Filimonas lacunae: one gene and its partner. The protein of the gene in region 2 binds, or shares a complex with, the protein of the main gene of each other region. Links are inferred from orthologs where the notes say so. Each region holds a gene or a part of one and is shown on either strand. Other genes may lie near its edges.

Evidence for each region. Proteins that work in one complex are often made in the same cells at the same time.
Region 1: the proteins of pheT (region 2) and pheS are in contact, whole or in part, in a crystal structure (PDB 6P24), measured with the Escherichia coli proteins. The link is inferred for Filimonas lacunae from one-to-one orthologs.

Annotation. Positions count from the first base shown.
Region 1 is NZ_AP017422.1:7,287,871-7,294,411, reverse strand. What follows is about bases 2,461-5,241. They hold pheS (phenylalanine--tRNA ligase subunit alpha), read right to left. Parts: upstream 4,477-5,241; coding sequence 3,445-4,476; downstream 2,461-3,444. Other genes in these bases: prfA (peptide chain release factor 1), read right to left, coding at 4,513-5,241; FLA_RS28970 (SDR family oxidoreductase), read left to right, coding at 2,614-3,321; FLA_RS28975 (YjjG family noncanonical pyrimidine nucleotidase), read right to left, coding at 2,461-2,522. Outside these bases: FLA_RS28980 (DUF3857 domain-containing protein), read left to right, coding at 1-1,766; more of FLA_RS28975, read right to left, coding at 1,824-2,460; more of prfA, read right to left, coding at 5,242-5,580; FLA_RS28955 (amidohydrolase family protein), read left to right, coding at 5,691-6,541.
Region 2 is NZ_AP017422.1:6,416,971-6,421,929, forward strand. The notes cover bases 281-3,356. They hold pheT (phenylalanine--tRNA ligase subunit beta), read right to left. Parts: upstream 2,999-3,356; coding sequence 563-2,998; downstream 281-562. Other genes in these bases: FLA_RS25175 (hypothetical protein), read right to left, coding at 281-552; FLA_RS25185 (PA0069 family radical SAM protein), read right to left, coding at 3,048-3,356. Also shown: FLA_RS25170 (cell division protein ZapA), read right to left, coding at 1-252; more of FLA_RS25175, read right to left, coding at 265-280; more of FLA_RS25185, read right to left, coding at 3,357-4,163; FLA_RS25190 (2'-5' RNA ligase family protein), read right to left, coding at 4,181-4,786.

The DNA.
Region 1 (6,541 bases), 870 kb from region 2 along the record:
TATTCACCAGCTACACCGATGCCAAAAGCAGTTCAGGATATCGCCCTACCTTTTACAAAGTGGCCATACCTGATATGGAAGAAGGCGACATTGTAGAATATGAGTACGTAAACTTTAACACCCGGAAGTATAACCAAAACCCGGATTATAAAGAGTTTGAGCCTATTTATTATTTGTGTAACAGGCCCCTGCCTGTAGTAAAGCAGGTATTGGAAGTAGTTACTGAAGACGATAAATACTATGTAAGCTATAAAAGCCTGAAAGGAGCACCGGACTTCACCTCTACCAATACCAACGGAAATAAAGTATACAGATGGGTGGATAATAACCGCGAAACAGTAAGCCGCACACGGTATGTAAACAAATTAATAGAACTGCCTTCCGTTAAGTTCCAGGTAGTGTATGCCCGCAACAACAGTAAAAACCTGGTGTGGTTTAAAGATAATGAAGACCCTAAAAGCAATATCACGCTGGAGCAACTGTCGGAAAAAGCCAAAACCTTCTGGTTTAACCCCGGCAAATTAAGAACCACCGGAGAATATACAGATGGCCTGAAAGCGGGTTTTGACGAAACTGCAAAAGGCATTTATAAAGCCATGCGCAAAAAAGATATCACCAACGGCTCGGAAGACGAGTTTATACGCAAAGCCTATTATACCGTGCGCTCTCAAACCTTATACAGCAATTGGAGCGATTTTGGTTTTGCTAAAATTTACTCGGCCTTGTTAGCAGAAAAAGGCATCGCACACGAAATAATAGTAACCACTTCCAACACGGAATCTACTATTGAATCGGCTTCCTTTGCACAGGAGCTGAAATGGCTGATACGCTGCAAAAACAAGTATTACGCAAACCCCGATGAACACCGCAACCCGGAAGAACTGCCCGAAGAGGTATGTGGTAATCCGTCTGTTCGCTTCAACGCACTGGACGAAAAAACAAAACCTGTTACAGAACCATTACCCGCTACAGATACACTGCTTAACACCTTGAACGCACAGGTGAAAGTGAATGTAACCCCCTCTACCAACAGCTACCTGCTGGCAATAGATAAAACAGTAGAAGCACAAGGATTGATTAAAGAAAACCTGATGGATGAAGTGCTGGCCTACACGCCCTTTATGGAATCGGATTTTCGCAACTATGATGGCACCGGCATGTGGGAAGGCCTGAATGAACAAATGGAAACCAAAGCCATTAGCGAATTTGCCCAGCAAAAAAAAGAATGGAGCGAAGAGAAACCTAAAATGATGAAGTCTATTGCAGAAGATTACTACAATGTAACAGTAGCAGACTACTCAGGTTTTAAACTGATCCAGGACGGACGCAGCTATAAAAAAAGCACGCTCAAATACAATGAAACGCTGACATTAGATGATGCAGTAAATACCGTAGGAGAAGATCTGCTGGTTTCCTTACCTGCACTGGCAGGCGGTGGCAACCAAATAAAACTGAAAAAGGATGACGTTGCCCGTACCTATCCCGTGTATATAGATTATGCCCGCACTTTGAACTACCGCATTATTTGCCCTATACCAGCTGGCTATACTGCACGTGGAGTAGAAAGCCTTACTAAAGAAGTAAGAAATGAAGCCGGTTCGTTTGTAACCAAAGGACGCATTGATGAAAATAAAAACGTGGTAATTGAAGTAAGGAAAACATTCAGCAAAAGCCAGTTGCCTGCGCAGGAATGGCCACTGATGATGGAGCTGCTGAAAGCCTCTTATGCATTTTCAAGATCCAAAATCCTGTTTAGTAAAAACTAAGACTGGTAAGATAAAAGAAAAGCCGGTGGCGTGTTGAAACGTCACCGGCTTTTTTATTTACAATATGGTTTCCAGTTCCTGCAAATGCAGGATGGTATAAGTAGGTTGTATATGGGCCTGCACATTCAGATGATTTACAAACACCGTGTCTAATCCTGCATTCATGCCCCCCTGTATATCTGCATCCAGGTTATCGCCTATCATAATGCTCTCCCTTACTGTTGCCCCTGTAGCTTGTAAGGCAAACTCAAAAATGGCTTTATTAGGCTTTAAGCTATTGCTCTTTTGAGAAGTGATCACCTCTTCAAAAAAATGAGTAAGGTTGCTGCTGGCTAACTTGCAATGTTGCACTTCATCAAACCCGTTGGTGATAAGATGCATGCGATAACCTTTATTACGCAGGTAGTTGAGGATTTCTACCGTATAGGGAAACAGGTTTTTGCGATAGGGAAGCCTGTCGAGAAATTGAACAGACATATCTTTTGACAAAGCTTCATCACCTATTTTAAAGTCCAGCAGGGTAAACCACATTCTTTTCCAGCGAAGCTCTTCCTGTTTAATATATCCTTTGGTATACCTGTCCCACAGGCGGTTATTGTGATGGCTATATTGTTGAAAGAACAGGTTAAAATCATGTACACCTTTTGCTTCCAGGGCGTTGATAGCATACAATTCAGACAACGTTTCTTTGGCATTGGTTTCAAAATCCCACAACGTATGATCCAGATCGAAGAATAAATGTGTGTATGTTGCCATGGTGTAAAATTACTTCATACCACCCACTTACCCGGTTTGTACGATATTTGTTACCTAAAAATTCACATTTCATACCGTAAAAAACGCTCGCATGAATATTGTAATTACCGGTGCTTCAAAAGGATTAGGAAGAGCTATTGCTGAAAAATTTGGAGAAGACAAGCAGGGACATGGCCTTTTTTTATGCGCCCGTAACAGTGAGCAACTAAGAGCATTTGCATTGGAATTACAAGGCCGTTTTCCACGCACCAATGTACAGTACTTTGTATGCGACATGAGCAAACAGGAAGAAGTGCAGGCATTTGCCAACTGGTTTTTAGCTTTTAACGTTAAGCTGGATGTGCTGGTGAACAATGCCGGCCAGTTTATACCCGGCAGTGTGCATAACGAAGCAGCAGGGGCCTTGGAAAAAATGATAGAAGTGAATTTATACAGCGCCTACCACCTTACCCGCGCTGTGTTACCTCATATGATGGAAGCCCGCAGTGGCCACATATTCAACATGTGTTCTATAGCTTCTTTACAAGCGTATAGCAATGGGGGAGCCTACAGCATCAGTAAATTTGCCCTGGCTGGATTTTCTAAAAACCTGCGGGAAGAAATGAAACCCTATAATATCAAAGTTACCTCGGTATATCCCGGCGCTTCCTACACCGATTCGTGGAGTGGTTCGGGCATAGATCCTAAACGCATTATGGAAGCAGGAGATGTTGCCGCTATGATATATGCAGCTTCTTACTTATCGCCGCAGGCATGTATGGAAGAAATTATACTACGTCCCCAACTGGGCGATCTGTAAAAGAGTATTCCCAAGCGTTTGGAACCGCTTATTATAATACAGGCAGCGCAAAACATAGGTTATATAAAAAACAGTTCCGTATTGATTGAATACGGAACTGTTACTATAGAGAGTTTATTGTATTTATACGCCACCCGTAAACTGATCCAGGAACCTGACATCGTTTTGCGAATACAAACGAAGATCGTTTACACGGTATTTCAACTGGCAGATACGCTCCATGCCCATACCAAACGCAAAGCCTGTGTATTTGCTGGAATCAATGCCAAAATTGTCGAGCATTTTAGGATGCACCATACCACAGCCCAATATTTCTACCCAGCCGGTATGTTTACATAAAGAACATCCTTTACCGCCACACACCGTACAGCTGATATCCATTTCGGCACTAGGCTCGGTGAAAGGGAAGTAAGAAGGACGGAAACGTATTTTCACATCTTTACCAAACATCTCCTGCACAAAGAAATACAGGGTTTGTTTTAAATCGGCAAAGCTTACATGCTCATCAATATACAAACCTTCTACCTGGTGGAAGAAACAATGCGCACGGGCGCTGATGGTTTCGTTACGGTATACACGACCGGGGCAGATGATGCGGATAGGTGGCTTTTGTTTTTCCATGACCCTTGCCTGCACACTGCTGGTATGCGTACGCAGTACCCAATCGGGATTTTGCAGAATATAAAAGGTATCCTGCATGTCACGCGCCGTGTGGTTTTCGGGCATGTTCAACGCAGTGAAGTTGTGCCAGTCGTCTTCAATTTCCGGACCTTCTGCTACAGCAAAGCCCAGCCTTTTAAAAATGGAAACAATCTGGTTACGAACAATGCTGATAGGATGACGGCCACCTACATTTACAGGGGCGCCAGGTAAAGTCCAGTCGAAGTCAACACCGGCAGATGCACCAGCATCAGCGGCAGCACCTTTCAGGCTTTCCCATTTTTCTTCTGCCAGTTGTTTCAGGTCGTTCATTACCTGGCCAAAGTTTTTCTTCTGGTCGTTGGGAATGTTTTTCATTTCACCCATCAACCCTTTGATAATGCCTTTGGTACCCAGGTATTTAATACGGAATTGTTCTGCTGCATCGCTATCCGAACCGGTAGCAGCATTCATTTCCTGTTTCAGTTGCTCAATCTGTTGTAACAGTTGTTCCATGTAATGAATATAATAAGTTCTATAGAACCAGTATTATTAATTATTCTGTTTGCTCATCTTTTCTGCGTTCTCAGCTATCTGCAACGCTTCAATAAACTCTTCAATTTCACCATTCACTACAGCATCCAGATTGTAAGAAGTTAAACCAATACGGTGATCGGTTACACGTCCCTGCGGCCAGTTGTAAGTACGGATTTTAGCACTACGATCGCCGGTGCTAACCAGGGTTTTACGCTGGCGGGCAATTTCATCTTCCTGCTTGCGCACCTGCTCTTCGTACAGCTTGGTACGCATCATTGTCATGGCCTTTTCGCGGTTACCCAGCTGGGTACGCTCGGTCTGACAAATAACAACCGTACCGGTAGGAATGTGGGTAAGCATTACCTTGGTTTCTACCTTGTTTACGTTTTGTCCACCCGCACCACCGCTTCGGGATGTTTCCATTTTAACATCAGCAGGGTTCAGTTCAAAATCCACTTCTTCCGCTTCGGGCATTACCGCCACGGTAGCAGCTGAGGTGTGCACACGGCCCTGGGTTTCGGTGTTAGGTACCCGTTGAACACGGTGCACACCACTTTCAAACTTCAGTGTTCCGTACACGTCTTCACCGCTCACTTCCACCATCACTTCCTTATAACCACCTACAGAGCCTTCACTTTCACTCACTATAGCTGTTTTCCAGCCTTTTTTAGCGCAGTAACGCAGGTACATGTTCAACAGGTCGCCGGCAAACAAAGAAGCTTCGTCGCCACCGGTTCCTGCCCGTATTTCCAGCACCGCATTTTTATCATCCTGCGGATCTTTCGGTATCAATAATTTGGTAAGATGCTTTTCCAGCTGCACTTTTTTCTCTTCCAGCTCCGGCAACTCCATCTTTGCCAGTTCGCGCAGTTCTTCGTCGTTACCATTCAGCGCATCTTTGCTGAAATTGTAATCATCCATCACCCTGCGATATTCTTCGTAAGGCTGCACAATTCTTTCCAGCTGGCGGTATTCTTTACTTTGTCTACCAAACTCCTTCTGGTTATTAATAATTTCAGGGTTGGTCAGCGCAACACCTATTTGTTGAAAACGTGCCTTAATAGCATCTAACTGGTCTAACATCTTGTATGGTTTACCTCCTTATGCGGCAACAGGTAACCTGGCATCCGCCTAAAGTGGCGGCAAAATTAAGTGTTTTCGCCCGCATGCAGCGTGTCATGTACCTTTACAGCATGGCATATTTAAAATTTCAGGGGGAAGGCCTGTTTAATGGCCGCGAAATTTTACCCGCAAACCAGGTATTGATTACCAACGAGAAAGGAATAGTCGAAGATATTATAGCTGATTCTGAGGCGGGAGCCGATGTTCAACACGTAAACGGAATACTTTCGCCAGGCTTTGTTAACACCCACTGCCACCTGGAATTAAGCCATATGAAAGCGCTTTTACCTGAAAAAACCGGGCTGGTGGCTTTTGTTACCGGTGTAATGCAACACCGGAACTTTTCGCAGGAAACCATATTGGAAGCCATAGCCGCCGGCGAGCAGGAAATGTGGGATAACGGCATTGTAGCGGTAGGGGATATTTGTAATACCACCCACACCGTTGCGCAAAAAAGCTTACACCGCCTTCATTACCATAACTTTATAGAAACAAGCGGTTTTATTCCCGCTTCGGCCAATACCCGATTTGAACAGGCTGTGCAAACCTATAAGGCTTTCCCTGCCGTTCACAGCTCTATTACCCCTCACGCACCTTACTCAGTATCGCCGGCTCTTTTTGAGCTGATAAATGAACATTCTGCCGGCAAGGTAATTTCGGTACATAATCAGGAAACCCCGGATGAAGATGCACTTTTCCTGGATGGCATTTCCAGCTTCAGGCAATTATATAGTATGCTGGGGGCCGATATTTCCTTTTACCAACCCCCTGGCTGCACTTCTATACAATGCTGGCTACCTAAAACAGATAAACCCAACCAGGTATTGCTGGTCCATAATACCTGCACCACGGAAACAGACATCCGGTTTGCTCAACAACTGGCAGCAGGCCGGCAACAAACGCTTTACTGGACGCTTTGTCC
Region 2 (4,959 bases):
CAGTTTATCAGAAGCATTCTTATTCCGTATGAGGTCGTTTCCTTCTTTACGTTGTTCTGTCGCCAACCATATCAGCACCATCGCAATATAATCCTGCATGTCTTTACCGGCAAACATGGTTTTAAACTCCACAATCTTATCATTTACCATCTTAATAACATTCCTAACCAGTTCTTCATCAGATGGTTCTATTTTCAAACGGTAAGTACGGTCACCTATCAGAATATTTACAGGAATCAAACTATCTAACATGGCAATTCTAAATTAAGCGTTCAACAACGACAAACACTTGTCTATCTCTTTCAAATACTGATCAACCCGCTTTTCCAATGCTTTTTTCTCTTCATCAGTCTGCGTTTTTGCATTCATCTGCAACACATCAATTTGCTGTTCCAGCTGATTCACAATAAAGTTTTTATTTTCCAGTGCAGCATGATGCAAAGCCAGCTCGCGTTTCAGCTGCTGGTTTTCTTTTTGTAAAGCCTGGTATTGCTTTAGCAAACGCTGCACTTTTTCGTGCAGCGCCATCAATTGTACTTCCAGGTCGGCCATTGTAGTGGGTTTATTTTCTTATCTCAGCTGATAATTCCTGTTCAAACGCCTGGATAATCTTGTTCATCATACCATCCGTTTCCTTATCGGTTAATGTTTTTTCCTCGTCAAGGAAAGTAAAGTTGATGGCCATAGATTTTTTATCCGCCCCCAGCTTATCACTTTCAAAAACGTCAAATAAACGCACCTGTTGTAAACGGGGTAGCTTTATTTTTTTGATAGTAGTTTCAATAGCATCATAGGTAGTGTTGCGTGCCACCACCAAAGCCAGATCGCGCTGTACCGCAGGATACTTAGCAATTTCGCTATAAGTGATTTTGCGGGCGGTAGCCAGCTGCACAAACTGCACTACATCAATATCCACAAAATATACAGCCTGTTTAATATCAAACCTGCCCAGCAACTCTTTGTTCACTACCGTTAAAGTACCAATTACCGTTTTGCCGCTGCCTACTTCCAGCACCAGCGGATGGCCTGCCTGCTCAAGGCTGCTAAAGCTGATAGCCGGCAAACCTGCCAGTTCGCAGATAGCTTCGGCTAAGCCTTTTACATAGTAGAAGTCAGCTCCTTTGCTTTTTTCCTGCCAGCTTTGTTCGTGCAGGGCGCCAGTAACATATAAGCAAAGATGTTCTGCCTCCTGGTATTTACCAGGTTCAGTGGAAGAATAGGTTTTACCAAATTCAAAAAACTGCAGGTTCTGATTTCTGCGGTTGATATTGTACGAGAATGCTTCCAGGCCGGTTTCCAGCATAGAAGGACGCATTACATCCAGCTCGGCGCTCAGGTTGTTGATCATTTTTACCGCAGTAGCCAACACTTCTTCTGTAAAATATTTGCTGTTGGTAATAGAGTTGGTCATGATTTCATTAAACCCTTTACCCACCAGGAAGGAAGCCAGCTTTTCTTTCAGGGCTTCTTTACTACCCAGTGCTTCCACAGAAGGCGCAATGGTGATAGAAGTAGGAATATCAATGTTATCCAAACCATCTATGCGCACCACTTCTTCTACCACGTCGGCCGGCAAAGTAATATCAGGTTTGCTGTAAGGCACAGCAACCCATAACTCGTCCATCCCCTCTTTCACAATTTCAAAGCCCAGGCTGGTTAAAATACGTTTTACGGCATCCGGGTGGTAGTTTTTACCACTCAGCTTTTTCAGGTAATGATATTTCAACGCAATCTGCGTTTTATACTTAGGCTCTGGATAAACATCCGTTACATCAGATACAATTTCGCCACCGGCAATTTCCCTGATCAACACCGCCGCGCGTTTTAACACGTTTACACAACCGGAAATATCCACGCCTTTCTCGAAACGGGTAGCTGCATCGGTACGCAGGCCATGACGGAAAGAAGTTTTACGGATGGTCATCGGGTTAAACCAGGCGCTTTCCAGGAACACTTCGGTAGTAGTTTCTGTAACACCACTATGTAAGCCACCAAACACCCCTGCTATACACATGGGTTCTTCGGCATTGCAAATCATCAGGTCTTCTGCCTGCAGTTTACGCTCTTTTTCATCGAGGGTAACAAAAGCAGTTCCTGCCGGCACGTTTTTCACCACCACTTTATTACCCTTGATAGCAGTAGCATCAAAAGCATGTAAAGGCTGGCCGGTTTCGTGCAATATAAAGTTGGTGATATCTACAATATTGTTGATAGGACGCAGGCCAATAGACAGCAACCTGTCTTTTAACCACTGAGGAGATTCTTTCACCGTTACACCGCTAATGCTTACGCCTGCATAACGCTGACAGGCTTCTTCATTTTCAATCACTACCTGAACGGCAGTGTCGGTGCGATCCGTTTTGAAGCTATTGTTAAACGGACTTACAAAACGAACTTCTTTATTGAAATGGTGGGTAAGATAAGCACATACATCCCGGGCAACACCGAAATGGCTCATGGCATCCATACGGTTAGGTGTTAACCCAATTTCGTATATCCAATCCTGGTAAGGTTTAAAATATTCAGCTGCTGGTGTGCCAGCTACTGTTTCAGCAGGCAATATCATAATACCTGCATGACTGCCCCCCATACCAATTTCGTCTTCGGCGCAAATCATACCCTGGCTTTCCACGCCACGGATTTTTGCACGTTTCATAGTCAGCGGTTCGCCCAACACAGGGTAAATAGTAGCACCAATGGTAGCTACCACCACTTTTTGTCCGGCAGCAACATTAGGTGCGCCACATACTATTTGTAAAGGCTCACCGCTTCCGATATTTACTTTGGTAACTTTTAATTTATCAGCATCCGGGTGCTTTTCACACTCCAGCACCTCGCCTATCACCAGGCCAGCCAATCCGCCCTTAATGCTTTCATACTTTTCAAGACTTTCTACTTCCAAACCAATGCTTGTAAGAATTTTAGAAAGCTTCTCCGGGTCCTGGGCCATATCGCCTCCAGGGAGGTAAGTACTTAACCAATTATAAGATATCGTCATGTATTGTTGCTTTGAACAGTTTGCAAATATAGTTCTAAGCATACGAATACTAAAACAAAGTACCCTGACTGCCCGGACGACAAAACTTTGTGCAATCAAGGGCCCAATGCTCGTCATCCAGGTGATATAACTGCTTGTATTTCTTGTGTTGTAGCCTGATAAGGTCGGCAATGGCCCCTTCTCCCCGCATTCTGGTGCCAAAACGGCTGTCATTTACCTGCCCGCCATGCCCTGCTTCTATCAAATGCCACACTTTATCGGCCCGGTCCGGGAAATTTTTATATAACCAGTCGTGAAACAATAATTTAACAGCACCATTCAGGCGAACAAAAGTGTAACCACTAAAAGTAGCCCCATTTTCACTGGCCTGTTTCATAATCCGTTGCATTTCATGCTCGTTCAGGCCTGGGATCATAGGCCCCATCATTACACCTGTTCGCACGCCTACCTCATTAAGTTCCTTTATAACCCTCAACCGCTGTTCCCCCGTAGCGGTACGCGGTTCCATTACCCGGCGCAAATCTTCGTTAAGGGTTGTTACCGACATCAGCACACTTACCAGGTTTTTGGCAGCCATTTTTTGCAACAGGTCTTTATCACGTAAAATGCCGGCATTTTTAGTAACGATGCCTACCGGCTGGTTAAACTCGTGGCATACTTCCAGTAGCTGACGGGTTAACCGGAATGTACGTTCGGCAGGTTGGTAACAATCGGTGTTACCACTTAAAGAAAGCGGTACACATTCCCATTTGGGATGCATCAGAAATTTGCGCAACAGGGCTGGTGCATTCTTTTTCACCATGATTTTGCTTTCAAAATCCAGCCCGGCGCTATAGCCATAATATTCAAAAGAGTTGCGTGCATAACAATAAATGCAGCCATGCTCGCAACCCTGGTAAGGGTTCATGCTGTAATACATGCCTACATCAGGGCTGTCTACCTTGTTCACGAGACTTTTGGCATTGTCTTCCATAAACACGGTAGCTTCATTATTATCCGTCCAGTCATCAATGCCCTCTACATGTTCACGCACCTGCTCGTGTGCCAGAAACCTATTCCTGGTATTGTACTGAGCCCCCCTCCCCTTCTTATATTCCGCTGCTCCATCGTCGTTGGCCCTCGCGGGTTTGGGACGGGAGTTGGGATTTCCCGACATGTTTTGCATACATCCTCTTTATCACATTAAAAAAACAAGGCGCCCTGGGCTGCTGCTACCGGCTTGTTCATTAAAGCAAACCGCTCTACAAACTGGAACGAACGCAGCCCTGCCGGACGTTTCAACAACACCAGCTCGCCCGCCATAAAACGCCCGCTGAAAGATTGTTGCTGGTAGTCTTTCCAGGCTTGCTCGTATTGTTGGGCATTCAGCTTACGGGCAATCATCATACGAGGCTCGGTAATAAAATGCGGTGTAGTGTTTTCGTATTTCATCAACCGCTGCACTTGGCGCAGTTGCCGCACAATATGCTGCACGGCCACTTTGCTGGCCACTTTTATAAAGATGGAATGTGTAGGCTCACTGCCAAAATCGCGCAGTTCTATTTTAACAGGAGCACAACGTCCTGCAATACCACGCAACTGCCGGATAATACGCTCTTCTGCCATCTGCGCCTGGGTAAACCGCAGCAAAACAATGTTGGGCTTACCAAAGGCGCTGGCCGCGGCATTATACCTTTCGGCAAAATTGTTCTTCTCCAGCATTACCTTCTCATGCACATCTTCGTCGGGCTGTATTACCAATATGTATTCGCTTGCTGCATAACCTGCCAGCTGAACTCCGGGTTCCATAAAATTTAATTTTTACAGATAATAAACTTAGCATAAAATTGCTAAATACATTAGTCTTGCGCAAATAAATTTTTCCATTCCGTTTTTACGGCTATACCTTTGAAGTGCTTTAGGGGTGCCAACAGGCTGAGACAATACCCTCAAAACCTGATCAGGATAATGCCTGCGAAGGG